Regions from separate parts of the Fusicatenibacter faecihominis genome, predicted to be linked through region 2. Evidence: riboswitches for the same ligand, from Rfam matches in the RefSeq annotation. Region 2 holds a riboswitch; each other region holds the start of a gene.
What was found. A riboswitch is a leader RNA that binds a small molecule or an ion and turns the genes downstream of it on or off. The one in region 2 is predicted to bind cyclic di-GMP.
Positions count from the first base shown of each region.

Region 1: linked by a shared signal. The riboswitch ahead of LKD71_RS13210 (nitroreductase family protein) and the one ahead of LKD71_RS18685 (ATP-binding protein) in region 2 are both predicted to bind cyclic di-GMP.
Region 3: linked by a shared signal. The riboswitch ahead of LKD71_RS16295 (ABC transporter substrate-binding protein) and the one ahead of LKD71_RS18685 (ATP-binding protein) in region 2 are both predicted to bind cyclic di-GMP.

Region 1 is NZ_JAJEPR010000027.1:19-10,669, forward strand. It holds gene LKD71_RS18385 (LytR/AlgR family response regulator transcription factor) at 66-779, shown strand; cyclic di-GMP riboswitch class I at 882-965, shown strand; gene LKD71_RS13210 (nitroreductase family protein) at 1,108-1,650, shown strand; gene LKD71_RS13215 (hypothetical protein) at 1,729-2,232, shown strand; gene LKD71_RS13220 (polysaccharide deacetylase family protein) at 2,305-2,988, shown strand; gene LKD71_RS13225 (replication-associated recombination protein A) at 3,000-4,313, shown strand; gene LKD71_RS13230 (DUF4364 family protein) at 4,357-4,887, opposite strand; gene LKD71_RS13235 (TIGR01212 family radical SAM protein) at 4,898-5,851, opposite strand; gene LKD71_RS13240 (hypothetical protein) at 6,080-6,313, shown strand; gene LKD71_RS13245 (serine hydrolase domain-containing protein) at 6,336-7,832, shown strand; gene LKD71_RS13250 (dihydroorotase) at 8,006-9,319, shown strand; gene pyrF (orotidine-5'-phosphate decarboxylase) at 9,344-10,270, shown strand; gene LKD71_RS13260 (dihydroorotate dehydrogenase electron transfer subunit) at 10,343-10,651, shown strand, end outside.
Region 2 is NZ_JAJEPR010000013.1:14,377-25,027, forward strand. It holds gene pckA (phosphoenolpyruvate carboxykinase (ATP)) at 1-130, shown strand, start outside; partial or broken gene LKD71_RS09135 (AzlC family ABC transporter permease) at 298-480, shown strand; gene LKD71_RS09140 (branched-chain amino acid transporter permease) at 514-837, shown strand; gene LKD71_RS09145 (ABC transporter ATP-binding protein) at 962-1,660, shown strand; gene LKD71_RS09150 (ABC transporter permease) at 1,668-4,022, shown strand; gene LKD71_RS09155 (aldo/keto reductase) at 4,554-5,582, shown strand; gene LKD71_RS09160 (class I SAM-dependent rRNA methyltransferase) at 5,599-6,801, shown strand; cyclic di-GMP riboswitch class I at 6,964-7,039, shown strand; partial or broken gene LKD71_RS18685 (ATP-binding protein) at 7,103-7,264, shown strand; gene LKD71_RS09170 (hypothetical protein) at 7,421-7,690, shown strand; gene LKD71_RS09175 (response regulator) at 7,741-8,214, shown strand; gene LKD71_RS09180 (substrate-binding periplasmic protein) at 8,393-9,208, shown strand; gene LKD71_RS09185 (ATP-binding protein) at 9,192-10,651, shown strand, end outside.
Region 3 is NZ_JAJEPR010000048.1:3,631-14,281, reverse strand. It holds gene LKD71_RS18615 (GNAT family N-acetyltransferase) at 1-104, shown strand, start outside; gene LKD71_RS16320 (ABC transporter substrate-binding protein) at 107-565, opposite strand; gene LKD71_RS16315 (DUF1836 domain-containing protein) at 619-1,206, opposite strand; gene pcrA (DNA helicase PcrA) at 1,402-3,618, shown strand; gene LKD71_RS16305 (hypothetical protein) at 3,738-4,004, shown strand; gene rlmD (23S rRNA (uracil(1939)-C(5))-methyltransferase RlmD) at 4,086-5,513, shown strand; cyclic di-GMP riboswitch class I at 5,703-5,778, shown strand; gene LKD71_RS16295 (ABC transporter substrate-binding protein) at 5,871-6,782, shown strand; gene LKD71_RS16290 (DUF6017 domain-containing protein) at 7,169-8,143, shown strand; gene LKD71_RS16285 (DUF5348 domain-containing protein) at 8,168-8,386, shown strand; gene LKD71_RS16280 (PcfB family protein) at 8,480-8,962, shown strand; gene LKD71_RS16275 (VirD4-like conjugal transfer protein, CD1115 family) at 8,959-10,651, shown strand, end outside.

The DNA.
Region 1 (10,651 bases), on a different contig from region 2:
TTAGCTGAAATATTGAATTTTTAAGGTACGAATCCCATTTTAGGTATGGGAAGTCTTAGATCGTAATATGTGATGATGTAGAGATTGATCGGAGCATATTGAGACATTTTCTGGAAAAATATTTTGACGACCGCGGGGAAGAGGCTCTTGTAGAGGAATATAGTTCAGGAGAATCGCTGACAGCGGATGTGGAAGAAGGATATCTGGGAATGGATCTTCTGTTCCTGGATATTTTTATGAACGGAATTAACGGTATGGAAACGGCAGTGAAACTTCGAGCGCTTTCCTGCACGGCGCCCATCGTTTTTCTGACCATGTCTCCTGATTTTGCAGTCGAAAGTTACGAAGTGGAAGCTTCCGGCTATATCCTCAAGCCCTTTTCTGCATCTCAGTTGGTACGTCTTCTGGAGAAAACACTGAAAACCGGTGACCGGAACCGGGTAGCAGTAAAGACGGGACGGCAGTTCCGTTATCCCTACACCGATGATATCCTCTATATTGACAGCAACCGTCATATCGTCACACTCCATCTCAAAGATGGCAGTGAGATTGTGACGCAGGACAAACTGAATGATATCGAGTCCCGGATCGGAGAGAAGCGTTTTCTGCGGTGTCATCAGAGTTACCTGGTAAATATGGATCAGGTGGCAGACGTGAAAGAAGATTTTATCCTGAAAAATGGAAATATGGTCCCTATCCGGGTGCGTGGAAGAAAAGAGCTGATAGACGCATATAATCGGTATTTTCTCAGTCGAAAAGAGGGAGATTTTGCCGAATAAGTAAGGCGAAACGACGATTGTGCTTAAAATCCTGCCGATTGTGCCAAAGTTGTGCAGGAGCTGATTTTTTCTGATATACTCTTTCTCGAGAGGGAAAGAGAACTTTAAATTCAGCAAACCTGTTGAAAAGCAGTGACGCAAAACCAATGGGTCTAAGGCGTACAGCTATGACAGCCGGTTGCTGTGGGGAAAACCGGGAGTTTTCTCTACATAAGGTTCTGAAAAGCCGCGGCAGGACAACATCCTGTACGCGGTTTTTCTGCGTTTTAAGACTTTACACTGCTGAAAAAGTTACCTATAATAAAAACAAAAAAGGAGGAATTGATCGATGCAGTTAATTGATGGAATCAAGACAAGACGAAGCGTACGGAAATTTGAGGATAAAAAGGTTCCGCATGAAGTGTTGGAACAGATCGTGGAGGCGGCTGCCTTTGCTCCCTCCTGGAAAAATTCCCAGACCGTAAGGTATATCGCCGTGGAGGACGCGGCCCTTAAGGAGCGGATTGCCACAGAAGCTACGATGAATTTTACCCATAATAAAGATATCATCTCCGCCTGCCCGGTGCTGATCGTCGTTGTGACAAAGACCGGTATCTGCGGTTATGAGAAGGACGGTTCCTACACCACCTCCAAAAAGGACAAGTGGGAAATGTTTGACGCGGGCATCGCTTCCCAGACCTTCATGCTGGCGGCCCACGAGTACGGCGTCGGCACTGTAACGCTTGGCATTTTTGACGAGGAGATTCTTGGAAAAATCCTGGAGCTTCCGGAGGGCGATAATGTTTCCGCCCTTCTGGCAGCAGGCTATCCGGAAAGCGCTCCCGCAGCACCGAAGAAAAAGAGCGTGAAAGAGCTTCTTTCCTGGCGCTGATCGCTTTACTTTTAAGACTGTCTGTGTTATCCTTTCCTTTAGTAAATGGCCGCGGAAAGGCGGCAGAAGGGAAAACAAATGGATAAGGAAGAACGGAAAAAGATTCACAAAAAGATCAGCATAATCACGCTGCTTGCCCTGATTGTCGTTATCGCCGTCATGATCGGCGGCACCCTCATGGGCTGGCTTAAAATCTGGGCGTTTCAGCTGATTGCCTGTCTGTACCTTGTGGGCTACTGGGCTGCGACGGATATTCTGGAGCCGAAGCTCACGAAGCTTCTTGAGGGCGTCACGGAGGATCAGAAGAAAGCCTACAAGAAATATGCGGCCATGGATTTTGCCGGATATATGGGAATTCTGGTATTTGTCATCTTCGCAGGCCGGGGCGGCGCCAGCAATGTCGGCATGATTGGCCTCGTGGTTTACGCTTACACGCTGAGTGCGAAGAAGAAATTCCGGCTGGAGTTCCAGCACCCGGAGAAAATTCATAAGAAACAGGCTCCGGTACAGAAAAAAGAAGTTTCCATCCGTGAGAAAGCGGCTATGGTAAAGCCGGTGGATGACGAAGAAGACGAGCAGTAAAAAAGGGAGGGCGGCATATGCCGGCCCTTTCTTTCATATAATCAGACTGACAGACGATGGATGGCAGTGTGCATGAAGGCTGGAAAAGGATATCTGATTTTGCTGACGGCGGTATTTCTCTGTGCGGCCGCTGTCTGGATGAGCAGGGATGCGGTGGAGACTGTATCTGAGAAAAATGAGACGGAGAGTGCTGAGGAACTGGCGCCCCGGGTGGCCATCAGCTTTGACGATGGTCCCCATAAAACCTATACGCCGCTGCTTCTGGACGGCCTGAAGGAGCGGGACGTGAAGGCGACGTTTTTTCTCATCGGGGAAAATATTTCCGGCAAGGAGGAGATCGTCCGGCGCATGGCAGAGGAAGGGCATCTCATCGGAAATCATACCTACAGCCATGTGAAACTTTCTGGTATGGCTCCTGAGGCGGCCTGCGAGGAGATCCGAAAAACCTCCGACCTGATTCAGGAGATCACGGGAAAGCCTGCGGAATACATACGCCCGCCCTTCGGAGAGTGGGATAAGAGCCTCGAGTGCGGGCTGACCCTTTTTCCCGTACTGTGGACTGTGGACACTCTGGACTGGACTACGGAGAATGTCAGCGATGTGGTGCGCCGGGGCACGGAAAAGGTGAAGGATGGGGATGTGATCCTGCTTCACGACTGCTATGCTTCCTCGGTAAAAGCGGCCCTTGAGATTATCGATACTCTGAAAAGCAGAGGCTTTCAGTTTGTGACAGCGGATGAACTGATATTGGAATAGGAAGGAACGTCATGGATTTATTTGAATATGCAAGAAGCAATACGATGAAAAAGGAAGCCCCTCTGGCTTCCAGAATACGCCCGAGGACCCTGGATGAGGTGGTGGGGCAGCAGCATATCATCGGAAAGGACAAGATGCTCTACCGCGCGATCAAGGCGGACAAGCTGGGTTCCATCATTTTTTATGGCCCGCCGGGAACCGGAAAGACTACGCTGGCGAAGGTCATCGCCAACACCACCAGCGCGGAATTTACCCAGATTAACGCCACTTCCGCTGGGAAAAAAGACATGGAGGAGGTCGTGGCCAAAGCCAAGGATACCCTCGGAATGTACCAGAAAAAAACGATTCTTTTCGTGGATGAGATTCACCGCTTCAATAAGGGGCAGCAGGATTATCTTCTTCCCTTTGTGGAGGACGGAACGCTGATTCTGATTGGAGCCACGACGGAGAACCCGTATTTCGAGGTGAACAGCGCTCTGATTTCCCGGTCGGTGATCTTTGAACTCAAGCCTCTGACAAAGGAGGATGTGGGTGTGCTTCTGAACCGGGCCGTCTATGATAAGGAGCGGGGCATGGGTTCCTACGACGCGGTACTGGAGCCGGAGGCGGAGGAGTTCCTGGCAGATATTGCAGGGGGCGATGCGAGAAAAGCCCTCAATGCCATTGAGCTCGCGGTGCTCACGACGGAACGCAGCGCGGATGGAAAAATCCATATCACCCGGGAGGTGGCTTCCGAGTGCATCCAGAAACGGGTGGTGCAGTACGATAAGACCGGGGACAACCACTACGACACGATCTCTGCCTTTATCAAGAGTATGCGGGGTTCCGATCCCGATGCCGCGGTCTATTATCTGGCCCGGATGCTCTATGCCGGGGAGAGTGTGACCTTTATTGCCCGGCGTATCATGATCTGTGCCTCAGAGGATGTGGGAAACGCTGATCCCCAGGCCATTCAGGTGGCAGTGGCGGCAGCTCAGGCCGTGGAGCGGGTGGGCATGCCTGAATCCCAGCTGATTCTGGCTCAGGCCGCCCTCTATGTGGCCACTGCGCCCAAAAGCAATTCTGCCACAAACGCGATCTTTGAAGCTATGGAAGCCGTGAAAAACGGCAAGGCCACAGTTCCGGTCCACTTAAAAGATGCCCACTACCCAGGCGCCGCCAAACTGGGCCACGGCATCGGCTACGAATATGCCCACGACTTCCCCAAACACTTCTCCCGCCAGCGCTACCTCCCCGAAGAACTGGGTGACACCAAATTCTACCGCCCCAGCGGAAACGGGTATGAGAAAGAGATTGAGAAGTATCTGGAGTGGATACATGAATAAAAAAACACCAGGCAGAGCTTTCCAGCTTATGCCTGGCATTTTTTTATTCGGATTTCGGTTCTGTAAGTAGTGTCCCCATGACGTATTCGTAGATTTCCTGGCAGCGTTTGCCCCAGTGGTTGCACATGGCGATGGCCTGCTCTTTGTCGGGAACGCTGATGGTGAGATCCAGGAGATCGCCTTTTTTCTCCTTGACTTCGCAGTGGACGGAATATTCACCTGCGGTATTTTTATAATAGTCAGCGACAATGGCCACTTCGTTTCGGAGGGCCATTTTGTTTTCCTGGATATAGCGGTCGATGTCCTCACGGATGGGGGCGGAGATCTTCTGAGTGAAATAGCCGAGGGTCATATCGCCGTCCTCGGTGAGGTAATACTGGGAAGTATTCCGGATGGTCTCCATACGGATAAGCCCGGCCTCCACCAGCTCCGAGATGGCCTGCTGGAGTGTGAAATATGTGGTGTATTCCTGGTCCAGCACAAATTCAGAAATCTGGGCGTTGGTCAGCGGAAAATCCACTTTTTTCAGCATATATAGAATGATGAGTTTGTATAAGGTTAAAGGTTCTGCCATAGTTCCCTCCTTATGGTTGAAAAAATTTCCCCTGCCAGGAGCCACGCAATTTCAGCTGCCGGTGAATCTCATTGAGGACTGAGCGCTTCCGGCTGCTCCAGAGCGGGGCAATGAGAAGCTCTTTGGGGCCGTCTCCGGTGAGACGGTGAATCGTGATATCCGGTGAAAGTTCGTCGATGCAGCGGATCACAAGATCGATATATTCCTCCTCGGTAAAAACGGGAAAGCCCGGGTTTTCGTACCAGGCAGCCAGATCGGTCCCCTTCAGAACGTGAAGAAGCTGAAGCTTGATGCCCTGGATATCCTGGTGATTGAGATAACGGATCGTAGCGAGCATATCCTCCTCCGTTTCGCCGGGAAGCCCAAGGATCGTGTGAACGACCACGGAAATACCGCAGCTTCTGAGCTTCTGTACTGCTTCTTCAAAACAGGGAAGGGCGTAGCCTCTGCGGATAAAAGCCGCCGTTTTCTCATGGATGGTCTGAAGGCCCAGCTCTATAGTGACGGGCTTGATCTCATTCAGGGAAGAAAGAAGATCGAGTACATCGTCGGGCAGGCAGTCAGGCCGGGTGCCGATGGAAAGGGCCACGATATCCGGGTGTGTGATGGCCTCGGTGAAAATTTTCCGGAGATAGTCCACCGGAGCATAAGTGTTGGTATAAGCCTGGAAGTAAGCCACAAAATGCTTCGCCGGAAACTTCGTCCGGAGCTTTTCTTCCTGGGATTCGATCTGTTCTCTGATGGAAAGGCGGGCGTCCGCGGCGAAGTCACCGCTTCCTCCGGCGCTGCAGAAAATACAGCCGCCGCTTCCCACGGTGCCGTCCCGGTTGGGACAGGTCATACCGCCGTTTAAGGAGACTTTGTATATTTTTTCACCGTACTGTTTTTTCCACTCATAGTCCAGGGAGCGATAAGGCTTCTCGCCCCAGAGAGGAGTGGAGGCTGCCGGTTTTTTCACAGTCATAAAACAGAAACTCCCTTCGTATGTCGTACCTGCGGATTGCTACGCTGCAGAGCAGCTCACGCAATCCTTCAAACATTCAGAATCCGCTGATTTACTGCGTAAATCGCTTGCTCTTCTATCATACCATTTCCAAAATCATAATTCAACTGTAACAGCCAGGGGAAAATTATGGTATAATGAGACCAGTTAGGAAAAACTATGAGAAACTATGAGAAACGGAGGTGCCCTATGAATCTGACAGAAAAGCAGAAAGAACAGCTCACCGTAGCGCTCCAGGCGGCGGTATTCGCAGCCTTTGCCGGAGCAGCCCTCATTCAGGAAGGCCGGCTCTACCGGAAATACCGGAAAAAAATTCTGGCTGAGAACGCCCGCCAGGAAGAAAAACTGACAAAAGAGAAATACCGCCTGAAAGAAAAAGCCCTGAAGAGAAAATATCGCCTGAAAAATAAGAAAAAAAGATAAATAGAACAGGAGAGGAAAAATTATGACAAGAAAAGAATTTGAACGGATCACACCGGAACAGGCCGGCATTTGTTCGGAAGACATCGAGTGGCTTCTGGATCAGCTGGAGAGCGGGATCACAGAACCCCATGGCTTAATGATTATGAGGCATGGAAAAATTTGTGCGGAAGGCTGGTGGAGCCCCTATGCTCCCGGAATCCGCCATGGCCAGCAGTCTCATTCCAAGACCTATGCGGCGACGGCGATTGGCATTGCGTATACCGAAGGCCTGTTAAAGCTGGATGAAAGACTGATTGATATTTTCCCGGAAGAAGCACCGGAGAACCCCTCAGAAAATCTGAAGCTTCTGACAATCCACGATGTCCTTTGCATGGGCTGCGGAATGGACGAGATGCCGGAACCGACGGTAAACTGGCTTCATGATTTCCTTCATACCCCGGTAAAACACAAACCCGGAACGACCTATATGTACAACAGTGTGGGTTCTTCGGTTCTCGCAGCGATTATCAAAAAGAAAACAGGACTTGGACTGCATGAATATCTGAAACCCCGCCTGTATGATAAGATCGGCATCCTTTCCGATAACCATCGCTGGATCAAAATGCCGGACGGTACGGAGATGGGCGGAGGCGGCCTGTTTTCGACCACCGAGGATAATCTTCGCCTTATGAAGCTTTATGCGAATGGCGGAGTCTGGGACAATGAGAGGATTCTGGCGGAAGACTATGTGAAACGGGCGACCAGCCTTCAGAATGAGTCGGCGACAGAGGCGATCGGAAATCCGGAGGCCAGAGATAACTTTGTCGGTTATGGTTATCAGATTTGGATGTGCCAGCCCGAAGGCGTATACCGTGCAGACGGCGCGATGGGGCAGTTCACGATCGTTGTTCCGGATCTGGATATGCTCATTGCCATTACCGAGAATGCATCGGGAGCACACTGGGCACAGGCAATCCTGGATACCATGTGGGCTTTTCTTGAGAGAATCCGAAAAAATCCCGCAGCTGGGGAAAATAAGACAGCGTCGGACGCATTGAAAAAACGTATGAGCGCTCTTTCTCTTCCCGCTCCGAAATATCATCCCTTCAGCCCGTACATGGAAAAAGTAGATGGAAGCAGCTATCAGGTAGAAGAAGGAAACTTTTATCTGGGCTGCGACGGGGTGGAAATGATTATGGGAGGAACGCCGCTTCCGTCGGCAGTTCAAAGTTTTACGCTTCATTTTACCTGTGATACGTTATGTATTTCCACAGATGACGGAGACGAAACCTTCGATCTCTGGGCTGCAATGGACGGCTCAAGAAGACAGAATCTGATTCCGGGAAGGCTGGCTGGCCAGGTATTGGCGAGCGCCTGGTGGGAGCAGGAAAATGTCCTTGTTATCGAACTGCGTAAGATCGAGACCTGCGGAAAAGAGACACTTACGTTTAACTTTAAGGAAGACCAGGTAACGATAGAAGACGAAGATACTCTGGCTTTCAAACTGGAAATGCCGACAATTGTTGCAAAAAGAAAATAAAAGCCGGTGCTCTGAGGACGGGAAAATTTCCCGTCCTTTTCAAATGCGGAAAATTGCTGTGAATTTGAAAAAGAAAAAGTTTGCCCCCACCACTATCCTATGATAGAATAAATTCAGAGCAAAAAAATCTGTAGTACGAGACATTGCTATAAGAGTGGGAGGATGTAGTGTATATGGATATTTTGATCAAAGGCGGCCGTCTTCTGGATCCGGTAAATGAGCGCGATGGTCTTTATGACCTGTGGATTCGTGACGGCAAAATTTGGAAAGTAAAGGAACAGAATACGGATAAGGAAGAGTCGGATGCTTCCGGAGAAGACTGCAGGGTCGTGGATGCTTCCGGCTGTTATGTGATGCCGGGACTCATCGATCTGCATGTACATCTCCGTGACCCCGGCTTTACCTATAAAGAGACCGTGGATACGGGAGCTGAGGCAGCAGCCCACGGCGGCTTCACGACGATTGTGGCCATGCCCAACACGAAACCGGTCATGGACGAAGGCCACCGGGTCTCCTATGTACACAATAAGGCGAAAATGCTGGGCCTCATCAACGTGCTTCAGGCCGGAGCCGTGACAAAAGGCATGAGAGGCGAGGAACTTTCTGACATTGAGAGTATGGTAAAAGCCGGTTCCCCCGCCATCAGCGAGGACGGCAAATCCGTCATGAACTCCGGACTTTACCGGAAGGCTATGAAGATCGCCAAATCTCTGAACATTCCGGTGCTGGCCCACTGTGAGGATATCAACATGGTGGAAGGAGGCGTGGTGAACGCAGATAAAGACATGGCAGCCAAGGGCTGGAAGGGCATCACCAATGCGGTGGAGGATGTGATTGTGGCCCGAGACATTCTGCTGGCAAAAGAGACAGGAGCGAGACTGCATCTCTGCCACTGCTCCACGAAGGACAGCGTCCGCATGGTGAAAGCAGCCAAACTCGACGGCGTGGACGTTTCCGCCGAGGTCTGCCCCCATCACTTTACGCTGACCTCCGCAGATATTCCGGGAAATGACGCCAACTACAAGATGAACCCGCCTCTCCGTACGAAAGAGGATGTGGAAGCCTTAAAGCAGGGCCTTCACGACAATATCATGGATGTCATCGCGACGGACCATGCGCCCCACAGCGAGGAGGAGAAGCTCCGCACGATGCAGAACGCACCCTTCGGTATCGTAGGTCTGGAGACCGCCGTTCCGCTGACCATCAGCGAACTGGTGCGCCCCGGCGTGATCACTCCGCTTCAGATGGCAGCCAAGATGAGCACCAATCCCGCCAGAATCTTAGGGATTGACAAAGGAAATCTGGCTGAGGGCAAGATCGCGGACGTGACCATCATCGATCCGGAAGTGGAATACACGATTGACAAGAATAAATTCCGTTCCATGGGAAAAAATACCCCCTTCCACGGAAGAAAAGTCTTCGGCGAGGTGGAAATGACCATCTGCGGCGGAAAAATCGTTTATGCCGCTGACCGGATGAAACAGTGAATAGAAGAATAAGGAGAAAGAACAATGATTCAGAAACTCATCAGTAAAATCGAGAAAACCCATGCACCCATCGTTGTCGGCCTGGATCCCATGCTGAATTACATTCCGAAACAGATTCAGGAAAAAGCCTTCAAAGAGTACGGCGAGACCTTAAAGGGAGCCGGAGAGGCCATCTGGCAGTACAACAAAGAGATCATAGACCATGTTTATGACCTGATCCCGGCGGTGAAACCGCAGATCGCCATGTACGAGCAGTTCGGTATCGAAGGTCTCATCGCTTTCAAGAAGACCGTCGATTATTGTAAGGAAAAAGATCTGGTAGTCATCGGCGACGTCAAGAGAGGCGATATCGGCTCCACCTCCGCAGCTTACGCAGTAGGCCATCTGGGGAAAGTACAGGTGGGAAGCCAGAAATTTGCCGGTTTTGATGAGGATTTCGCTACCGTGAACCCCTATCTCGGAACCGACGGCATCAAACCCTTCATCGACGTCTGCAAAGAGGAGAAAAAAGGTATTTTCGTACTGGTGAAGACCTCCAATCCCTCCAGCGGAGAGTTTCAGGACCGTCTCATCGACGGCCGTCCCCTCTATGAGATCGTGGGCGAGCATGTCGCTGCCTGGGGCGAGGAATGCATGGGCGACAAATACAGCTATGTAGGAGCTGTTGTCGGCGCTACCTATCCGGAGCAGGGTAAAATCCTGAGAAAAATCATGCCGAAGGCCTTCATCCTGGTGCCGGGCTACGGCGCACAGGGCGGAAAAGGCAAGGATCTGGTTCATTTCTTCAATGAAGACGGACTGGGAGCCATTGTCAACTCTTCCCGCGGTATCATCGCCGCATGGAAGCAGGAGAAATATGCGAAGTATGGCGAGGCTGCTTTCGCAGAGGCCTCCAGAGCCGCTGTGGAAGATATGATCGCAGATATCGATGGCGCACTGAAAAACAGATAAATATAGAAAAAAGAAACTGCCAGTTGTGTTGAAAAATGCATCTGGCAGTTATCAGAGTATGGAGAGAAAAAAGTGGCAAAATTTAAAGAATGTGCAAAAGTAGTGAGCCAGGAGCGGATCGGAACCGGGATCTTCAGCCTGTGGCTTCAGACCGAACAGGTGGCAGGAGAGGCGAAGCCGGGACAGTTTATCAATCTTTACTGTCAGGATGGCAGCCGTCTGCTCCCGAGACCCATCAGCATCTGTGAAGTAAATAAAGAAGAAAGACAGCTCCGGATCGTTTACCGCGTGGCCGGAAAAGGGACCGCAGAATTTTCCGGTTATTCCAAAGGAGACGAGGTCGAGATACTTGGACCCCTGGGAAATGGCTTTCCGCTGGAT
Region 2 (10,651 bases):
TACCTACGCTGACGCTTCCGAGTGGGAGACCAAAGCTAAGGATCTGGCTGCAAGATTCGTTAAGAACTTCGCTAAATACGAAGGAAACGCAGCTGGTAAAGCTCTTGTTTCTGCTGGTCCGCAGGCTTAATGACAGATCAAACAAAATAGATGATATTTTACCGGGTGCGGAGTTTCCGCACCCGGATTTTGTTATGGCGACGAGGAAAATGCACGCACTTGTGCAAGTGAATTTGACGACCGCTAATCAGAAAGAAATTCGCGTAGCGTATCTCGTCTCTGCAATTGAGGAGGAATATGAAGAAAAAAGCGTTTCAGGCGGCTTTTCCATACACGCTGCCAATCTGTGTGGGCTTTCTCTTCCTGGGGATGTCCTACGGCTTTATGATGCGAAGCAAAGGTTTTTCCTTTCTCTATCCGTTGTTCATGAGTATGTTTATCTTTGCGGGTTCCATGGAATTTGTCACGGTAAATCTACTTCCTGCTGGCTGAGAAGAGAGGAGGGGACAAAAAATGACAATCTTACAGCAGATCATCACCATTGCGGCTGTGGTCCTGGGAGCCATGGTGACACGTTTCCTTCCTTTTATCGTTTTTCCAGAGGGAAAAGAGCCGCCGAAGGCCGTCCGTTATCTCGGAGGTAAGCTTCCCTATGCGGTCATCGGCCTTCTGGTGGTCTATTGCCTCAAAGACGCGCCGGCCAGCTCCACTCACGGTCTGCCGGAAGCCATTGCGATCCTTTTTGTGGGCCTCCTTCACAAGCGGAAAAAGAATACGCTCCTCAGCATCGCAGGAGGCACGATCCTTTATATGTTGCTGGTACAGATGGTATTTTAAGAAAACTTAAACATTAAGTGATAAAAAAACTCAACATCCTGTCTTCCATTGAAAAATAAAATGCGTTACACTGAGTTAGAAACAACTAACAAAAACCTGCACGGCCAGGAAGAGGGAGGATAAGATGTTTCTGGAAATACATGAGTTACGAAAGAGCTTTGGAGCGGGAGAAAACAGGACGGAAGTCCTGAAAGGACTGGATTTTTCTGTGGAAAAAGGCGAGATCTGCGTGCTTCTGGGACCCTCCGGTTCCGGTAAATCCACACTTCTGAATATCATCGGCGGTATTGACGAGGCCGACGGCGGCTATATCAGCATCGATGGGGAAAAGATGGAAGAGATGAAGGAGAAGGCGCTGACGGAGTACCGTCGGAGACACTTAGGGTACGTCTTCCAGATGTATAACCTGATCCCCAACCTGAATGTAAAGGAAAATATTGAGGTGGGCGCTTATTTGAGCGACAGGCCTCTGGACATCGACGAGCTGCTTCACACGCTGGGGCTCTATGAGCACCGTCATAAGCTGCCAAACCAGCTCTCCGGCGGCCAGCAGCAGCGGACCAGTATCGGCCGTGCCATCGTGAAAAATCCGGATATCCTGCTCTGCGACGAGCCCACGGGAGCTCTGGATTACCATACCTCCAAGGAGATCTTAAAGCTCATTGAGGATGTGAATCAGAAATACGGAAACACGGTCATCATGGTCACGCACAACGACGCCATCAAAAATATGGCGGACCGCGTGGTGAAGCTCCGTGACGGTCAGATCCGGAAAAACTATGTGAACGAGACAAAGATTGCCGCCGGCGATTTGGAATGGTGAGGCGGTTATGAAAAAGAAGATGAGAAATCCGCTCTGGAAGCGCCTCCCGCGAGAACTTGTGGGAGATATCGGAAAATATCTGGTGATCTTTCTTTTCATGACGGCCACAATCGGCTTCGTCTCCGGCTTTCTGGTGGCGGATGAGAGCATGCTGGAAGCCTATGACGAGAGCTTTGAGAAATACAGGATCGAGAACGGAAACTTCACGCTGGATAGTCAGGCTACGGAGGAAAAACTGGAGGAGCTGGAACAGGAAGGGGTGACGATCTACGAGAACTTCTACCTGGATGAACCGGTGGATGTGGATCTGGATGGAACCTCAGACGGCACCATGCGTATCTTCAAAAAACGGGAAGAAGTGAACCTGGTCTGCCTGATGAAGGGCACATTTCCGGAGACGGCCGACGAGATCGCCATCGACCGGATGTATGCGGACAATAACTCCCTTGCGGTGGGAGACACCATCACAGTAGGAGGAAAAGAGCTGAAAATCACAGGACTGGTGGCTCTTTCCGATTACAGTGCTCTGTTCTCCGATCCGGGAGATCTGATGTTTGACTCGGTAAAATTCGGCGTGTCCGTGCTGACACCCGAGGGCTTCGCAGCTTTCTCTGATACCCATATGAAATACTGCTATTCCTGGCTTTATGAGAAGGAACCGGCGGACGATACGGAAGAGAAAGAGATGGCCGATGATTTTCTGGAGGTTCTGGCAGCAAAGGCCGATATCAGCGGCTATCTGCCCGGATATCTGAATCAGGCCATCCGTTTCACCGGGGATGATATGGGCGGCGACAAAGCGATGGTGGAGGTTCTACTCTATATCTTGATCGCGATCATGGCCTTCGTTTTTGCCGTGACCACCAACAACACGATCCAGAAGGAAGCCGCTGTCATCGGAACCCTCCGGGCCTCCGGTTATACGAGGAGGGAGCTTCTGCTTCACTATATTTCCCTGCCGATTCTGGTGACGATCCTGGCGGCAGTGATCGGAAATATTCTGGGCTATACGGTATTCAAAGGGATTGTGGCAGACATGTATTACGGAAGCTACAGCCTTCCGACCTATGAGACCCGCTGGAATGCGGAGGCCTTTTATCTGACAACCCTTGTTCCGTTTGTGATCATGGCCATCATCAATGTGGTTCTGATCCGCGGAAAACTGAAAATTTCCCCTCTCCGTTTCCTGAGAAAGGATCTGGGAAGCACCCGGCGGAGCAAGGCTGTGCGTCTTCCGAACTTTAAATTTTTCAACCGGTTCCGCATCCGTATTCTGATTCAGAACCGGGCCAGCTATCTGACCCTTTTCATCGGCATTGTGTTTGCCAACATTCTGCTTCTTTTCGGTATGATGATGAGCCCGCTCCTTTCTCATTACCAGGAGGAGACCATCAACAACATGCTGGCAAAATACCAGTATATCTTAAGTGTTCCCGATGAACTGGATGTGGAGGAAAATTCCCTTCTGGGCATGGTGCAGAAGCTTCTGATGCCTTCCCTTGAGACGGAGAATGAAAATGCGGAAAAGTTCTGTATGGAATCTCTGAAAATGATCCCGGAAAAAGAGGGGAAAGACGGGGAAAGCATTACGATTTACGGCATCGAGCCGGACAGTAAGTATGTGGAAGCTGATTTTTCAGGCCTTTCGGAAAAAGGTGTGCTCTTAAGTGACGGTTTCCAGCAGAAATATGGCATTAAAACCGGCGACACGATCTCGCTGAAGGAACCCTATGGAAGCAAGACCTATGAGTTTCAGGTGGGTGGTTTCTATGATTATCCGGGCGCGTTGGCTTTCTTTATGCCGGCTGAGAATTTCCGGAGGCTTTTCGGTAAGAAAGAGGCCTACTTTAACGGGTACTTCTCTGATGAGGAACTGACAGACCTCGACGATGATTATGTGACCACCACGATCACTCAGGATGATCTGACGAAGGTTTCCCGCCAGCTGGATGTTTCCATGGGAGAGATGTTCCAGCTCTTCAACGTGTTCTCGCTGATCCTCTTTGCCCTGCTGATTTACCTGCTGACCAAGCTCATCATCGAGAAAAATGCCTCCTCGATCTCCATGGTCAAAATCCTGGGCTACAAAAACAGGGAGATCGTGAGCCTTTACCTGGTGAGCACCACCTGGGTTGTGATCTTTTCCGTGCTTGCGAGCTTCTTCTTCGCCACAGAGCTCATCAAAGATATATATATATTTATGATGTCAGAGTACAGCGGCTGGCTGACCCTCTACATCGAGCCGAGTATTTATGGAAAAATGTTTGCGCTTGGCATGCTGGTCTACGCTCTCGTGGCCGTCCTGCAGTTCCGGAGCATCAAGAAGATTCCGATGGATGAAGCACTGAAGAATGTGGAATGAATTGCAAAATAAAAGTTGACAAATCAAACAGATAAGTCTATAATATACATAACAAGGGAGCTGGAAGGTGACTGCATCTCACCTAATCCGGCGTTAATAGTTAAAAAATAGCCGTTGATCTCGCTACAGATTAGGACGGCTATTTTTTATGTGCGTATGTAAGTATGGCTAAGGGTTAAGCGGATATTCGAAATCCGCTTCGCTACTTGCTCATAACCAAATAACTGCAGAACAGTTATTTGGTTAAATTAGCGATGATTAAAATAATCATAAGTGTCTCGTAATCGCTCATAAACTTCACCTCCTCCATAAGGTGTCCGGATTAGGTAAAGAGCACGTCCCCCAGCTCCCTGGGTAAATGTATTATTTTGAATATGCAATGTAAAATTTTGTGTTTATAATATCATACAGGATAAAAATAATCAATGGATTTTTGGGGAAGAAGGATAGACTTTTGCTGTAAAAAGCAAGTAGTATATGATAGAATATATCTGTTATGATAGATCGAAAAAAGCAACAGGAGGATAAATTATGAGACAGATCACACTTGGAAGCACAGGGATCACGGTGCCCCAGAACGCTTTTGGCGCGCTGCCAATCCAGCGGGTAAGTACGGAAATGGCAGTGAAGCTGCTCCGCCGGGCCTATGAGGGGGGCATGCGTTTCTTTGACACGGCGAGAGCCTACAGCGACAGCGAAGTGAAAGTGGGCGAGGCCTTCGACGGCATGAGGGAAAAAGTTTTTATCGCCACGAAGACCGGCGCAAAGACACCGGAAGAGGTACGGGCCCAGGTAGAAACTTCCCTGAAAAATCTTCGGACAGACTACATCGATATCTATCAGTTCCACTGTGCGGATCAGTGCTATCGCCCGGGGGACGGCACGGGAATGTATGAGTGCATGGAAGAGCTGAAAAAAGAAGGAAAAATCCGCCACATCGGCATCACGGCCCATAAGCTCTACATCGCCGAGGAGGCTGTGGAGTCAGGTCTTTACGAGACCCTGCAGTACCCCTTCAGCTACCTTTCTTCTGAGAAAGAGATCGCCCTTGTGAAAAAATGCAAAGAGGCAAACATGGGCTTTATCGCGATGAAAGGACTGGCAGGAGGCCTCATCAACCGTTCCGAGGCAGCCATGGCTTTCATGTCCCAGTTTGACAATGCCCTTCCGATCTGGGGCATCCAGAAAGAAAAAGAACTGGAAGAGTGGCTGAGTTATATGGCTGAGACACCGACCATGAATGAAGAGCTGACCGCTTATATCGAGAAAGAGCAGAAAGAGCTCACCGGCGAGTTCTGCCGCGGCTGCGGTTACTGCATGCCCTGCCCCGCAGGCATCATGATTAACCAGTGCGCGAGAATGTCTCTGATGCTGAGAAGAGCACCTTCCAAGGCCTGGCTGACACCCCAGATGCAGGCAGAGATGAAGAAGATCGAAGTCTGTCTTCACTGCAACCAGTGTATGAAAAAATGTCCCTACGAGCTCAATACACCGGAGCTTCTGAAGAAAAACTATGAAGATTACAAGAAAGTGCTGGCCGGAGAAGTGAAGGTCCAGTAAAGATACGGAGGAGATTATGAGTCTGGCAGTTGTAACTTTAAAAAAAGGCGAAGGCCGCACCCTGAAAGCGGGCGGAGCCTGGGTTTTTGACAACGAGATCGCAAACATTCTCGGTTCCTATGAAAACGGAGATATCGTTCTGGTGCATGATTTTGACGGTTATCCCATGGGACGCGGCTTTATCAATGAACATTCCAAAATCCGGATTCGTATGATGACCCGTCATCAGGACCAGGAGATCGACGAGGCTTTTTTACGGATGCGGGTAAAAGACGCCTGGGAATATCGGAAAAAGACCGTGGACACTTCAAGCTGCCGCCTGATTTTCGGTGAGGCAGATTTCCTGCCGGGATTTGTGGTGGACAAGTTTTCCGATGTGATCGTGGTTCAGTCCCTGGCGTTGGGTATTGACCGGATGAAAGAGAACCTGGTGCGCCTCATCAAGGAAGTGCTGGCGGAGGACGGCGTGATCATCCGCGGCGTCTACGAGCGAAGCGATGCCAAAGAGCGCGAAAAAGAAGGTATGGAGAAGCGAAAAGGTTTCATCGGACCGGAGTTTGACACCGAGGTGGAGATTGTGGAAAACGGCGTCCGCTACGAGGTGGATGTCAAAGACGGCCAGAAGACCGGCTTCTTCCTGGATCAGAAATACAACCGTCTGGCTATCCAGCGCCTGGCGAAAGACGCGAAGGTGCTGGACTGCTTTACCCATACCGGTTCCTTTGCCCTGAATGCAGGCCTTGCCGGGGCAAAAGAGGTGCTGGGCGTGGATGCTTCCGAGCTGGGCGTTCATCAGGCGGAGAAAAACGCGGCCCTTAACGGCCTTTCCGATAAGGTGAAATTCCTCTGTGCCGATGTGTTTGACCTGCTTCCGAAGCTGGAGGCCGAGGGCGAGAAGTACGATCTGGTGATCCTGGATCCGCCCGCCTTCACGAAGTCCAGAAGCTCCGTGAAAAACGCCATCAAGGGCTACCGTGAGATCAATCTGCGCGGCATGAAGCTGGTAAAGGATGGCGGTTATCTGGCTACATGTTCCTGCTCTCACTTTATGAGCTATGAGCTCTTTACGGAGATGCTCCGTCAGGCGGCAAAAAGTGTCCATGTGCGTCTCCGCCAGGTGGAATATCGTACCCAGGCACCGGATCATCCCATCCTCTGGGCTGCGGATGAATCCTATTATTTAAAATTTTATATCTTCCAGGTGGTGCATGAGAAATAAGAACCATGTGGATCAATTCACCATCGTGGGATTTGATAAGAAGAACAGTTCGAACATAGGTATCGGCTGTTCTTTTTTTTCGAGCGTTAAAAGGGTGATGTTTTTCTTGTGTACAGTGGAACATGAGAGTATAATAAAATCAATATTTTTTCATAAATATAAAGAGATGATCAGCAAAGCAGGCGAAAGTCTGTGACGCAAAGCTACAGGGCCTGTAAAATGGCAGCCAGTTGCATGAAAGGATATGCACTGTCTGTTTGGCAGTGTTTTTTTATGGTAGAATGCTCGAATAAGTAATACAGAAGTATTTACTTCATTTGTACAGGCAGACAATTCTGCACGTTCCAATTATAGAGGGACAGGTCTTGGAATGGCAATCGTAAAAAATATGTGGATCTGATGGGCGGCAGCATTGAGGTGGAAAGCCAACCTGGAAAAGGAACCGTATTTACGGTTATGCTGATATATAAAAAGGCTTTTGATGCAGGCATGGATGGACACATTGCAAAACCGATTGATATCGAAAAGCTGGAAGAGGTCATTCTTTCTGTATTGAATAAACAGGAAACCTCACAGATCAGGAAGAACAACAGCAGGAATGGATCATAAGAGGGAATGAATGAACAGAAAGACAGAAAAACGGATAAGAAAAACAGACAGGAAAAAAAGATTCTATTTGAGCATTTTAGCATTTGTCATGCTGCTTTTTGTACCGGTTTTTGTTTATGCGTCGGAAATAAAAAGTGACGGGAAAACAACTCAGGCAATGGAGGAAGAAAATAAAACCGTGAGAGTCGGGTATTTCCCATATGCCAATTTTCAGGAAGGTGGTTTCGGGGAACATAAGCAGGGAGCCGGCTATGAGTATCTCCAGAAATTTCCTACATAACCGGCTGGAAGTATGAATATGTCTATGCTTCCTTTAAAGAGTGTCTGGATATGCTGGCAGATGGAGAAATCCCCCTGCTTATAGCAGAACAGGTACGGACGGAAGAGAATGAAAAGTTAAGGAAAGATATGGATTTACATGGCCTGCATGTTCTTTTGGCAGAGGACAATGATTTAAATGCAGAGATAGCGATCGCCCTATTGGAAGAAAAAGGGATGATTGTAACCAGGGCTGCCGATGGGAAAGCTGCCCTGACACAGTTTTGTAATACAGCTCCGGGGACGTTTGACCTGATTTTGATGGATATTATGATGCCGGAAATGAATGGGTATGAAACGACAAAAGCAATCAGAAATCTGCCGGACCGTCCGGATGGAAAAGAGATCCCCATTATTGCAATGACAGCAAATGCATTTACAGAGGATGTACAGGCCGCTTTGAATGCCGGAATGGATGACCATGTGGTGAAGCCGGTTGATATGAGTATTTTAATATCTGCCATCACAAAATATATCGGACGATGATTTTTTTGTTGTGCATAGTGGAGTGTGGAAGTATAATGAAATCGGTTTTTGGATAACCGTTCAGAACATCAGCGAATGAAGCGAGAGCGCATTGCGCAGACCTGTGGCCTGTTGTTTTGAACGGCCTGAACAGTTACCATTTACAGAAATATTAAACAGCAGCAGGAATGGAAGGAAAATGAAAGGAAAAAGAATGATCGCAGGCATTCTGCTTGCAGGAATTTTAGCTGGCACCCTGACAGGATGCAAAAACACGGATGTCAGTAAAAAAGAAACAGAAAAGCCTGTCATTACGCTCGGCAGCGACAGCTATCCCCCATACAATTATCTGAATGAGGATGGCATATCGACGGGCATAGACGTAGAACTGGCCACAGAAGCTTTCAGAAGAATGGGCTATCAGGTGGACGTTGTCCAGATCAACTGGGAGAAGAAAAAAGAACTGGTGGAGAGCGGAGAGATCGATTGTATCATGGGCTGTTTTTCCATGGAAGGGCGCCTTGACGATTACCGCTGGGCCGGACCGTACATAGCAAGCCGCCAGGTAGTAGCCGTAAATGAGAACAGTGATATTTATAAGCTGAGTGACCTGGAGGGAAAGAACCTTGCCGTCCAGTCCACAACCAAACCGGAAGGCATCTTTCTGAAGCGGACGGATGAAAGGATTCCCAAACTTGGCAATCTGATCAGTCTTGGACACAGGGAACTGATCTATACGTTTCTGGGGAAAGGATATGTGGATGCAGCTGCCGCGCATGAGGAATCTGTTGTCCAGTATATGAAGGATTATGATACAAGCTTCCGTATCCTGGAAGAACCTCTGATGATCGTTGGGATAGGAGTTGCTTTTGCAAAAGAGGATGACAGAGGAATCTGTGAGCAGATGGATCAGACCCTGGAAGAAATGCGTCAGGATGGCACCTCCCTGAAAATCATTGAAAAATATCTGGATGATCCCCAGAAGTATCTGGAGGTGGATGATCTTGGCTATTAAGAGAAAAACAAAAGAAAAACGGATCCAGGTGGTCGGTGGTCTGCTTGGGATCCTTGTGGCTGCAGTCTCTCTGTTTTATTTTTTCCATACGGAAAAGGCGGAAGCAGAGAAACGGATGGTGGAGATTGTAAACTATGTCAAAGTGCAGTGCTCCACTTACACCCATTATAATGAATCTTCGGAATCCAAAAGTCTCCTCCGTGCGATTGAAAGTGCCAGACAGATGAGTACAAATATTAAGATGGAAACAGAAAACGGCGGTCAGCTGAGCCGGGAGTTCCTGAAAGAAAATCTGCAGACTCTATGGGTGGACGGTATCCTTGTACTGGATACCGAAGGAAAGACGGACTGTGAATACAGTATGGATGAATCCCTGACCAGTGAGATCACGGAGTATCTGCAAAAAGACATCATCATGGATTTTACCGGATATGAAGAAAGAAGCTATTCGGAACGGTTTACCAGAGAAGACGGTTCACAAATCGACATTGCAGCCTGTGCCAGAAAAGATGCACCGGGTATCGTAGCGATCTACTATTACACATCTCCCGAATTTGCCAGAAACTATACCCTGACGATACAGGGGCTTTTAAAGGGTTACAATATCCAGAAAGACGGAACGATTATTGTTGCAGACAATGGGATCATTGTTGCCAGCAATGATGAGAAACTGCTGAGGCAGGATACAGCCGGCAACGAGGTCATTCAAGCAATGAAAAAGCATACAGACAGTCAGCACATTTATCATTTGAAGAATGAAGGAACCGGATGCTACGGGATCATGCTGAAGCAGCGTGATTATTATATCTATGCGTATCTTCCGAATACGGAAGTATTCTATAACCTTCCATTAAGCGTGGCAGGTGTCATTTCTCTTTATGTGCTGATATTCGGTATATTCTGGTTCTGTATATCCAGAACCAATCTGGAACATCAGAAGCAGGAACTGGAAAAAGAGGAAAAATATAAAGCAGAACTTCTGATAGCGGCAAAAAAAGCAGAAGCAGCCAACGAGGCAAAAACCGAGTTCCTTCAACGGATGAGCCATGATATCCGGACTCCGATCAATGGGATCTGCGGCATGCTCGATGTGGCAGACCATTATGCAGACGATATGGAGAAACAGATGGAATGCAGGGCAAAGATCAAAGAGGCATCCTATCTGTTACTGGAACTGGTAAACGAAGTCCTGGATATGAGTAAACTGGAGTCGGATGAAGTGATCCTGGAAGAAATTCCGTTTAATCTGAACTGCATTTCCAAAGAAGTGTTTGTTGTGATCGAACAGATTGCCGCAGAACAGAATATCCGGATCGTGTGGGAGAAAAAAGAAATCATACACCGGGATCTGATCGGAAGCCCGGGGCATGTGAAACGGGTGATGATGAATATCTTGTCGAATGCGGTGAAATATAACAGAGCAAACGGACAGATCTATATCAG
Region 3 (10,651 bases), on a different contig from region 2:
TTTACAAGAAAATGGGATTTGAGGAGATCGGGAGAATTCCCAGAGCCTTCCGCCTTCCCAATGGAAGCTATATCGATGAGATCACGATGGTAAAGATGTTGTAAATTTACATAGTGCCCTGGCAGCCACCCTTTCGACCGCCAAGAACGGTTTTTCCTTTCAGATCATCCCAGGAAAAATCTGGCATTTTTTCCCGGGCTACGAGAAAGTTTCCGGCCCGCTGGGTGAGCTGGGCGAAATTGATGACGTAATCGGAAGCGCCCTGGGCGTAGGCATAGATGGAAGCCTCGCTTCCCATGAAGCCGATGTCCGCTTCGCCGGAGACCACGGCAGTCATCGTTTTGTCGGCTCCAAAGCCGGTGACAAGAGTTAGGTCAATCCCTTCCTCTTTAAAATAACCTAATTCAATAGCCGCATACTGCGGCGCATAAAAAATGGAGTGGGCTACCTCGTTCAGTGTGACTTTGGCAGCCTCCTCCGTTTTTTCTTTCTTTCCGCAGCCGGTGCCGAGAAGCATCGTGGCCGTGAGAAGTGCGGCAGTTATTTTTTTCCAGTTCTTTTTCATAAAAACCTCCCTGACTTTGATACTGTCAGCATATGCGGTCAGGGAGAAATGGTTCAGGAATCGAGAGAGTCGATGAGCTTCTCGATGAGCGTTTTTTTCATATAAGTGTCGAAAGCGAGAAGACAGATGAAGGAGAAAAGCTGGAGAAAATCCCGGTCCTCTTCCGGCGCGTCCTTGAAGGTCTCTTTGGAGATGGCGGATTTTTCCTCTATATCCTTCCGGAGCTTGGCGAGCTCGTCCTTTTCCAGACTGAACACTTCCTTATAGATGTCCTCGATGCCGAAATCTCCGCCCTTCTTGAAATATTTGTCCGTCAGCGGTTTCAGGAGGGCCTGAATATCGGTGATGGAGAGAAGATTTTTGAAATAATAGATGAAGGTCAGGACCAGCATGTGCTCCCGGGAATATTTTTTCTTCGTGGGAGGCGGAAGCAGATCATTTTTCGCATAATTGTTGATCATGGTCTTGGTGAGGATCTTGTCCTCGGGATAACGCCGGGTCTTCTTCAGGTGTTCTTCCATAAACGTAGTCACCTGGTCCATGTAAAGATCAATGTTCGGGATATCCTCCGGCCGGATGTAATCCAGACCGGAAAAAGTATCAAAAATGCTTTTCAGCATGTCAGATGTATCGACTGTCATAGGGTTCACCTCAGATTTCTTTTTCATAAACCCATTATCTGGTTTTTAAAACCAGATGTCAAGTGGTTTTTTGAGTTTTGTCAACCGGCGGGGGTGACAGAATGAGAAATTTGCGGTATAATAAACACTGGAAGAAAAGGCTCTGGGCGGAATTGTGTCAGGGCATTAAGATATCACGATAGAGAGGAAAAGTACATGAGTATCTACGATACATTAAATGAACAGCAGAAAGACGCTGTACTGCACACAGAAGGACCGGTGCTGATTCTGGCGGGAGCCGGTTCTGGAAAAACAAGAGTGCTGACCCACAGAATCGCTTATCTCATCGAGGAAAAAGGCGTAAATCCCTGGAATATCATGGCCATCACCTTCACGAACAAGGCGGCCGGAGAGATGAGGGAGCGTGTGGACAAGCTGGTGGGCTTCGGCTCAGAGAGCATCTGGGTTTCCACCTTCCATTCCTCCTGCGTACGGATTCTCAGACGCTACATCGACCGTCTGGGCTATGACACGAATTTTGTCATTTATGACGCGGACGACCAGAAAAGCGTCATGAAGGATGTCTGCAAGCGTCTGTGCGTGGATACAAAGACCTATAAGGAAAAAGCCCTGCTGTCTGCCATTTCCCGGGCAAAGGATGAACTCATCGGACCGGAACAGTTCGAGCTGGATCACCGCGGAGATATGAACGGCGAGCGGATCGCTACGATTTATAAAGAGTACCAGAAAGTCTTAAAACACAATAATGCTGTGGATTTTGACGATCTCATCTGCCTGACTGTGGAGCTTTTCAAGAACAATCCGGATGTGCTGGAGAGCTATCAGGACCGGCTGCGCTACATCATGGTGGACGAGTACCAGGACACCAACACCGCTCAGTTTATGCTTGTGAGCCTTCTGGCCTCCAAGTACAAAAATCTTTGCGTAGTCGGTGATGACGACCAGTCCATCTATAAATTCCGCGGGGCAAATATTGCGAATATCCTGAATTTCGAGCATGTTTTCCCGGGAGCCTATACCGTGAAACTGGAGCAGAACTACCGTTCCACCAAGAACATCCTGAAGGTAGCAAACTCTGTGATTAAAAACAACCAGAGCCGTAAGGAAAAGAGCCTCTGGACCAACAATCCCGAGGGTGAGCCCATCAAGCTTCGGCAGTTTACCACAGGCTACGAGGAAGCGGATTATGTGGTGAGAAATATCGAGAAAAGGGTTTCCACCGGAGAATTTCATTATAAAGACTGCGCGATCCTTTACCGGACCAACGCTCAGTCCCGTATGTTTGAGGAAAAACTCCTGATGGCCAGCATCCCCTACCGGATCATCGGCGGCGTAAACTTCTATGCGAGAAAAGAGATCAAGGATCTTCTGGCATATCTGAAAACTGTGGACAATGCGAGAGACGATCTGGCGGTTCGCCGTATCATTAATGTTCCGAAGCGGGGCATCGGCGCGACCACTCTCACGAGAGTGCAGGAGTACGCCGGTGAGCATGGCATCAGTTTTTACGAGGCCTTAAAAGGAGCTTCCGGCATCCCGTCTCTGGGAAGAAGCTACATGAAGGTGGAGCCTTTTGTGAACTTTATCCAGGTGTTGAAGAGCAAGGCCGAGCATGTTTCCGTGAAGGAACTTCTGGAGGAGATCATCGAGGAGACCGGCTATATGAGAGAGCTCAGGGCGGAGGCTACCGACGAGGCCCTGTCCCGTCTGGAAAACATTGACGAGTTGATTTCCAAGGTGGCCGCTTACGAGGAGAGCACGGAAAATCCGACCTTAAGCGGTTTCCTGGCAGATGTGGCCCTGGTGGCAGACATTGATTCCATGGATGACAGCGACGACCATGTGACGCTGATGACCCTTCACAGCGCGAAAGGTCTGGAGTTCCCCAATGTCTATATGGCAGGCATGGAGGATGGCGTTTTCCCGAGCTATATGACTGTTTCCTCCGAGGACCCCACGGATCTTGAGGAAGAGCGCCGTCTCTGCTATGTGGGTATCACCCGTGCGATGAGGCAGCTGACCATGACCTGTGCCCGTCAGAGAATGGCAAGGGGAGAGATCCAGTACAACCGGATGTCCCGTTTCATCAAGGAGATCCCGGAGGAGTACTTAAGCATCGGCCAGCCGGCGAAGCCGAAGACGGAGCTCAATCAGCCGACCAAGCGGAAACTGGCGTTCCAGGATGCGAAAAATGCTTTCAAGAGCAAGGCTCTGGATCCGAAACAGTTCAAGGTGGAGAAAGCCGGCAGCCTGGATTACGGCGTGGGCGACACCGTGAAACACATCAAATTTGGTGTGGGTATCGTGGAATCCATCACTGATGGCGGCAGAGACTTTGAGGTGACAGTGAATTTCGACAAGTGCGGCGTGAAAAAAATGTTCGCCGGCTTTGCAAAACTGAAAAAGATTTAGAAAAATATTATAGTATTATCCGTGGAAAGGTGATATACTAAACACGAGAATAAAGAATGAAGAACGGCAATGGAGTTTTCCATGATGTCTGTGCAAAGGAGCGAAAGGACGTGGCAAATATGAACAGCAGATTAGAGGAATTATTAAACAGTCTTCAGAAAAAAGAAGAAGAGAAGCCGAAGAACGTAGTTCTCTGGGTTCTGGCAGCGATCGGAGCCGTAACAGCAGTGGCAGCCATCGCATACGCAGTATATCGTTATTTTACTCCGGATTATCTGGAAGATTTCGATGATGATTTTGATGATGATTTCGACGACTACTTCGATGACGAAGAGGAGGACAAGAAATCAGAGAAGAAAGACGAGGAAGCTTCCGAGGAGGAATAAGCTTCAGATCAGAGAAAATAAAAAGTGAGACAGATGTCTGTCAGGCAGGCACCTGTCTCTTTTTATGAGAAAGGAAAACAGATGAAAAAAGGTGAAATTTTAGAAGGTGTTGTAAAGGAGCTCCGTTTCCCGAACAAGGGAATCCTGGAGATCGAGGGCGCGCCTGTAGTGGTGAAAAATGCGGTTCCGGGCCAGAAAATCCGTTTTTCTGTGACAAAAGCCCGTTCCGGCAGAGGCGAGGGCCGACTTCTGGAAGTGCTGGAAAAGGCTCCGGGAGAGATTGAAGCGCCTTGTCCTCATTTTGAAAACTGCGGGGGCTGTACCTATCAGAATCTGCCCTACGAGCAGCAGCTTGCGATGAAAAGTTCCGTGGTGGAGAAACTTCTCCGGGAGGTATGTCCGGACCTGAATTTCGAGGGGATCAAGGGAAGCCCCAGGGAAAAAGAGTACCGGAATAAGATGGAGTTCTCCTTCGGCGATGCCTACAAGGACGGTCCGCTGGCCTTAGGTATGCATAAGAGAGGAAGCTTCTATGATATCGTGACCGTGGATCAGTGTCAGATCGTGGAAGAAGATTTCCGGAAAATTCTCTCTGCTGTGCTGGATTTTGCTGCTGAGACCGGCTTCCCTTATTATCACAAGCTCCGTCATACAGGCTTCTGGCGTCATCTTCTCGTGCGGAAAGGCCTGAAAACCGGCGAGGTTCTGGTGGCTGTGGTGACAAGCTCCCAGAACAGCGCGGATATGAACGCTTTGGCAGAGCGTCTGAAGGCTCTTTCTCTGGACGGCGAGCTGGTGGGAGTTCTCCATATTATTAATGACAGCCTGGCAGACGTGGTACAGTGCGACGAGAGCCGGACGCTTTTTGGCCGAGATTTTCTCTATGAGGAACTGCTGGGCCTTAAGTTCAAGATTTCTCCGTTTTCGTTTTTCCAGACCAACTCTTTTGGCGCGGAGGTGCTTTATGAGACGGCCAGAGACTATGTGGGTGAGACGAAGGATAAGGTAATTTACGATCTTTACAGTGGCACCGGTACGATTGCCCAGATCCTGGCCCCGGTTGCCCAAAAAGTCGTGGGTGTCGAGATCGTGGAGGAGGCCGTGGAGGCAGCCAAAGTGAACGCAGGCCTCAACCATCTGGACAACTGTGATTTCCATGCAGGCGATGTGCTGAAAGTCATCGACGAGCTCTCTGAGATGCCGGATCTTATCGTCTTGGATCCGCCGCGAGACGGTATCAACCCCAAGGCTCTGGAAAAGATCATCCGCTTCGGCGTGGACCGCATGGTCTACATTTCCTGCAAACCCACCAGCCTGGCAAGGGATCTGGTGACGCTCCAGAGCAGTGGCTACAGAGTAGAGAAATGTTGCTGCATCGATCTTTTCCCGTCAACCTATCATTGTGAGACGGTGTGCCTCTTGAGCAAACAAAAACCAGATACCAAGGTAAAAATAGGCATTGATATGGATGATTATTACCGTATCAGGGAGAATGCTGAAAGCAAATAAATCTTTACAAAACTGAATAATACATTGAATTAAAGCAGGATAGAAGCTGTTGATGCGTTAGGAGATAACGTGTCAGCGGCTTTTTCTTGTTAGGGCATGCCCTGTTTCCCATTGAGAAGTTTTTCTTGTGTACAGTAGAGCATTAGAGTATAATAAAATCAGTTTTTTGCATAAGTTTAAAAGCTTAAGAAGGATGATCGGCAAAACAGATGAAAGTCTGCGACGCAAAGCTACAGGGCCTGTAAAATGGCAGCCAGTTGCATGAAATGACGTGCACTGTCTGTTTGACAGTGTTTTTTTACGGTGTTATTTCATAAATCTAACCATAATGTTTTTGTTGGGAAAGAGAGAAAAAATATGAAAATCAAAAAAGTACAAAGTATATGTCTTGTCTTGGCATGTGGAGCAGCAACAGGACTTATAGGGTGTGGGAAAACAGATGAAACGTCAAAGAAACACGAAGCAATTACTTTTATGGCTCCTTATCTGGATGTGGACAGCTTCATAAAAGAGGTGCATAAAACCTATCCGGAGGTTGAACTTGAAGTAGTCCCGTACAGCGGAGCAAATACAACAACCTGTCTGCAGAATATGTTAGAGGCAGATGATCTTCCGGACATCTGCACACAGACTTTTTATAAACCAGATGTGGTGGATGTCAGTGATAAGATGATTGATCTCTCCGGATACGATTTTACAGATAATTATGTGGAATCACGTCTGAAAGATGTATCCGATGATGGTGCACTTTATATGCTTCCATCTTTGTACAACTGTTATGGAATCACTTATAATAAAACACTGCTTGAGAAAAATGGCTGGAAGCTGCCAACATCTTTTACAGAACTTGAAGAACTTGCAGACAAAGCAAAAGAAGCAGGAGTTACGTTATGTATGGCACAGATACAGTACCCTGGTTCAGCCTTTCAGTATATATGTAATATTGCGGATGCGGGATTCCTTAGTACCATGTCTGGAAAGCAGTGGCAGAAAGATTACCTGTCAGGAAAGGCAAATGTAAGCGATACACCAGGCATGATGGAAAGTATGGAATATATCCAAAAGTGGAAAGACCTTGGGATGCTTGACTGCAGCAACAGTGATCCGGCAGATGATGGCAAAACAAGAGAAGATTTTATAAAGGGAAACTCACTGTTTCTATTGGGACCACAGAATGGCATTATGGACGCAGAAGATACAACGGACAAATTTGGTCTGATGCCATACCTGTCTGAAGACGGAAGCAGGAATGTATTTATTTTAAATTAGTTGATTGTCTTGAAAAATGCTTGATTTACGGGCATATTCGCAGGTTTGCAAATTGATTTTACTACTCATTTACTACTTTTAACGGATTGAGCCTTGATATGCAAAAAGCACCTGCGGGCTGCCGGATAGACCGCTACACCACCTTACGCGGCACGTCGAAAAGAAAAAATAAAATAACACCACCTATAAGGCGGCGTTTCTCACTCCTACACTGGAGAACAGGAACGCTGCTTTTTTATGCCCTCATGTTACGCAGTAAGGGCAAATGAAGCCTTGATTTATGCGGCTCTTAGAGCGCGGAAATGAGAAATGCAAGGGTTGATACCTTTTCCCTCAAAACCGCGTTTCTACTGCGTAACAAATCCAACCAAAGGAGTGATGAAGCTATGGCAGTTTTCCGCGTGGAAAAGAACAAAGGTTATACGGTTATGAGCAACCACCATTTACGCAACAAGGAACTTTCCCTAAAGGCAAAGGGCTTGTTGTCGCAAATGCTCTCACTTCCCGAAGATTGGGACTACACCCTTGCAGGGCTGTCCCTTATCAACCGGGAAAGTATCGACGCTATCCGCACCGCTGTATGGGAGCTTGAAAAAGCCGGATATATCACAAGGCGGCAGGGACGCGACGAGAAAGGCAAAATGACCGCTATCGAGTACACCATTTACGAACAGCCACAGCCCCTAGCATTGGATTGTCCGGTATTGGAAAATCCAACAGCGGATAAGCCGATATTGGAAAATCCGACACCGGATAACCCGACGTCGGAAAATCCAACGCAATTAAATAAAGAACTATTAAAAACTAACTTACCCAAAAAAGAAAAATTAAATACAGATGTATCAAGTACCCATTCCATTCCTTTCCATTCCCTAAATCCCTCTCCCTTAGAGGACGCGGCACAGCCGCCGGAACGGAAGCGAAAGGAAGCGACAGACGCATACAGCGTGTATGAGGAAATCATCAAGGACAATATTGAGTACGACTATCTGATACAGGACAGATACCTTGACCGGGACAGGATAGAGGAAATCCTTGCCCTTATTCTTGAAACCGTCTGCACCAAACGAAAAACAATCCGTATCGCCGGGGACGACTACCCGGCAGAGCTTGTAAAAGCAAGGTTTATGAAACTGAACAGCGAACATATCCGCTTTGTACTTGACTGTATGCAGGAAAACACCACCAAAATCCGCAACATCAAGCAGTACATGAAAGCTGCCCTTTTCAATGCCCCGTCTACGATTGGCAGCTATTACACGTCCCTTGTATCTCACGATATGGCAGATGGTACTTTTTATGGGAAACCGAAAAAATCCGGCATACCCGATTACACCTGCAACGAGGGCGAAAGCCTGTAAACCAACCCAAAGGAGGATTTGATTATGACACAGAAAACAGGAGCTTTGATTTTTGATGAAACCGCTGACCGCTACGACATTCGCTTTGACGTAAACGACTACTACGGGGGCTTACATTGCGGCGACTGCATGGAGGTCTTTGTGCGGGGCAAATGGAAGCCTACCCGTATGGAGTACGGGGACAACTGGTATCTTGTGGGTATTCGGGCGGCAGACCTTTCCGGGCTGCGGGTACGGATTTAACAGGGCGGCGTGAAAACGGACGCTCTTTTTTCATGCCCGCCCCGCTTCCCGGCGGCGGGCATACCACCATAGAACATGAAAGGAGGACACCCATTGCAGGAGGAAACCAACGAAAAGACCATAGCCCTTTACATCAAAACCGGGAAACTGACGGCACAGCAGCTCCAAAAGGCTATGAAAGCCCTGCTTGCACAGATGAAAAAGCAGCATGACAGACAGAAAATCCCGCATGGCAAACAGACCCTAAAGCAGCTTATGAAGCAGAACGCGGGCGTTTCCAACATTGAAATCACAAAGGACAATATCAAAGCCTTTGAGAGTACGGCGAAAAAGTACGGGATTGACTTTGCCCTAAAGAAAGACAGCACCGAAATCCCGCCCCGCTATCTTGTTTTCTTCAAGGGACGGGACGCGGACGCACTGACCGCAGCTTTCAAGGAGTTTTCCGCAAAGAAGCTGACGCAGGAACAAAAGCCCTCTATCCGAAAGCTGATTGTTTCCCTCAAAGAAAAGGCGGCGGCTTTGAACGCACAGCGGGACAAAGTAAAAAACAAAGACAGGGGGATTGCAAGATGAACGCTATCAACTGGAAAAAGCTGCTGCTTCCCAACATTCCCTATCTGCTCTTTGTGTATCTCTTTGATAAAGTCGGGCAGGCGGTACGCCTTGCGCCGGGAGCTGACCTGTCCGGCAAGGTGCTGTCGCTTGGGGAGGGCTTTTCTATGGCTTTTTCAAACCCGCTTCCGAGCCTTGCCCCTATGGATTTACTGATAGGAATTTTAGGCGCGGTGCTTATCCGGCTGATTGTCTATGTAAAAGGCAAGAACGCGAAGAAATACCGGAAAGGTATCGAATACGGCTCTGCCCGTTGGGGAACTGCCGAAGATATTAAGCCCTACACCGACCCGGTATTTCAAAATAACGTGCTTCTGACACAGACGGAACGGCTTACCATGAACAGCCGCCCGAAGCAGCCGAAGTATGCAAGGAATAAAAATATCCTTGTTATCGGGGGAAGCGGCAGCGGCAAGACGAGATTTTTCGTAAAGCCCAACTTAATGCAAATGCACTCAAGCTACGTTGTAACTGACCCGAAAGGTACGGTTTTAGTCGAGTGTGGGAAGCTCTTACAGCGCGGCGGGTATCGGATAAAGGTGCTGAACACGATAAATTTTAAGAAATCCATGCGTTATAATCCCTTTGCCTATATCCGCAGCGAAAAAGACATTTTGAAACTGGTAAATACCTTGATTGCCAACACCAAAGGGGACGGGGAAAAAGCCGGGGAGGATTTTTGGGTAAAATCGGAACGGCTCTTTTACTGCGCCCTTATCGGCTACATTTGGTACGAAGCCCCGGAGGAAGAAAAGAACTTCACGACGCTGCTTGAAATGATAAATGCCAGTGAAGCCCGCGAGGACGACCCGGAATTTCAGTCCCCCGTTGACCTCATGTTTGAACGGTTGGAGGAAAAAGACCCGGAACACTTTGCCGTCCGGCAGTACAAGAAATTCCTGTTATCTGCGGGAAAGACACGAAGCTCTATTCTCATTTCCTGCGGTGCGCGGCTTGCCCCTTTTGACATTAAGGAGCTGCGCGACCTTATGGAAACCGACGAAATGGAGCTTGACACCATAGGCGACCGCAAGACCGCCCTGTTTGTTATCATCAGCGACACCGACGATACTTTTAACTTTGTCGTGAGTATTCTTTACACGCAGCTTTTCAATCTGCTTTGCGACAAGGCAGATGATGAATACGGCGGCAGGCTGCCCGTCCATGTGCGCTGTCTGTTAGACGAGTTTGCAAATATCGGGCAGATACCGAAGTTTGAAAAGCTCATAGCCACCATACGAAGCCGGGAAATCTCCGCGTCGATTATCTTACAGTCGCAAAGCCAGTTAAAGGCAATCTATAAGGACAACGCCGATACCATAGTCGGCAACTGCGACACCACCCTTTTCTTGGGCGGCAAGGAGAAAACCACCCTCAAAGAAATGTCGGAAATCTTGGGGAAAGAAACCATTGACAGCTTCAACACTTCCGAGAACCGGGGGCGCGAGGTATCGCATGGGCTGAATTATCAGAAGTTAGGCAAGCAGCTTATGACGGAAGATGAAATAGCGGTTATGGACGGCGGGAAATGTATTTTACAGCTACGAGGGGTGCGCCCGTTCTTCTCTGATAAGTACGACATTACAAAGCACCCCAACTATAAATATCTTTCCGACTATGACAAGAAAAATACCTTTGATATGGAAAAGC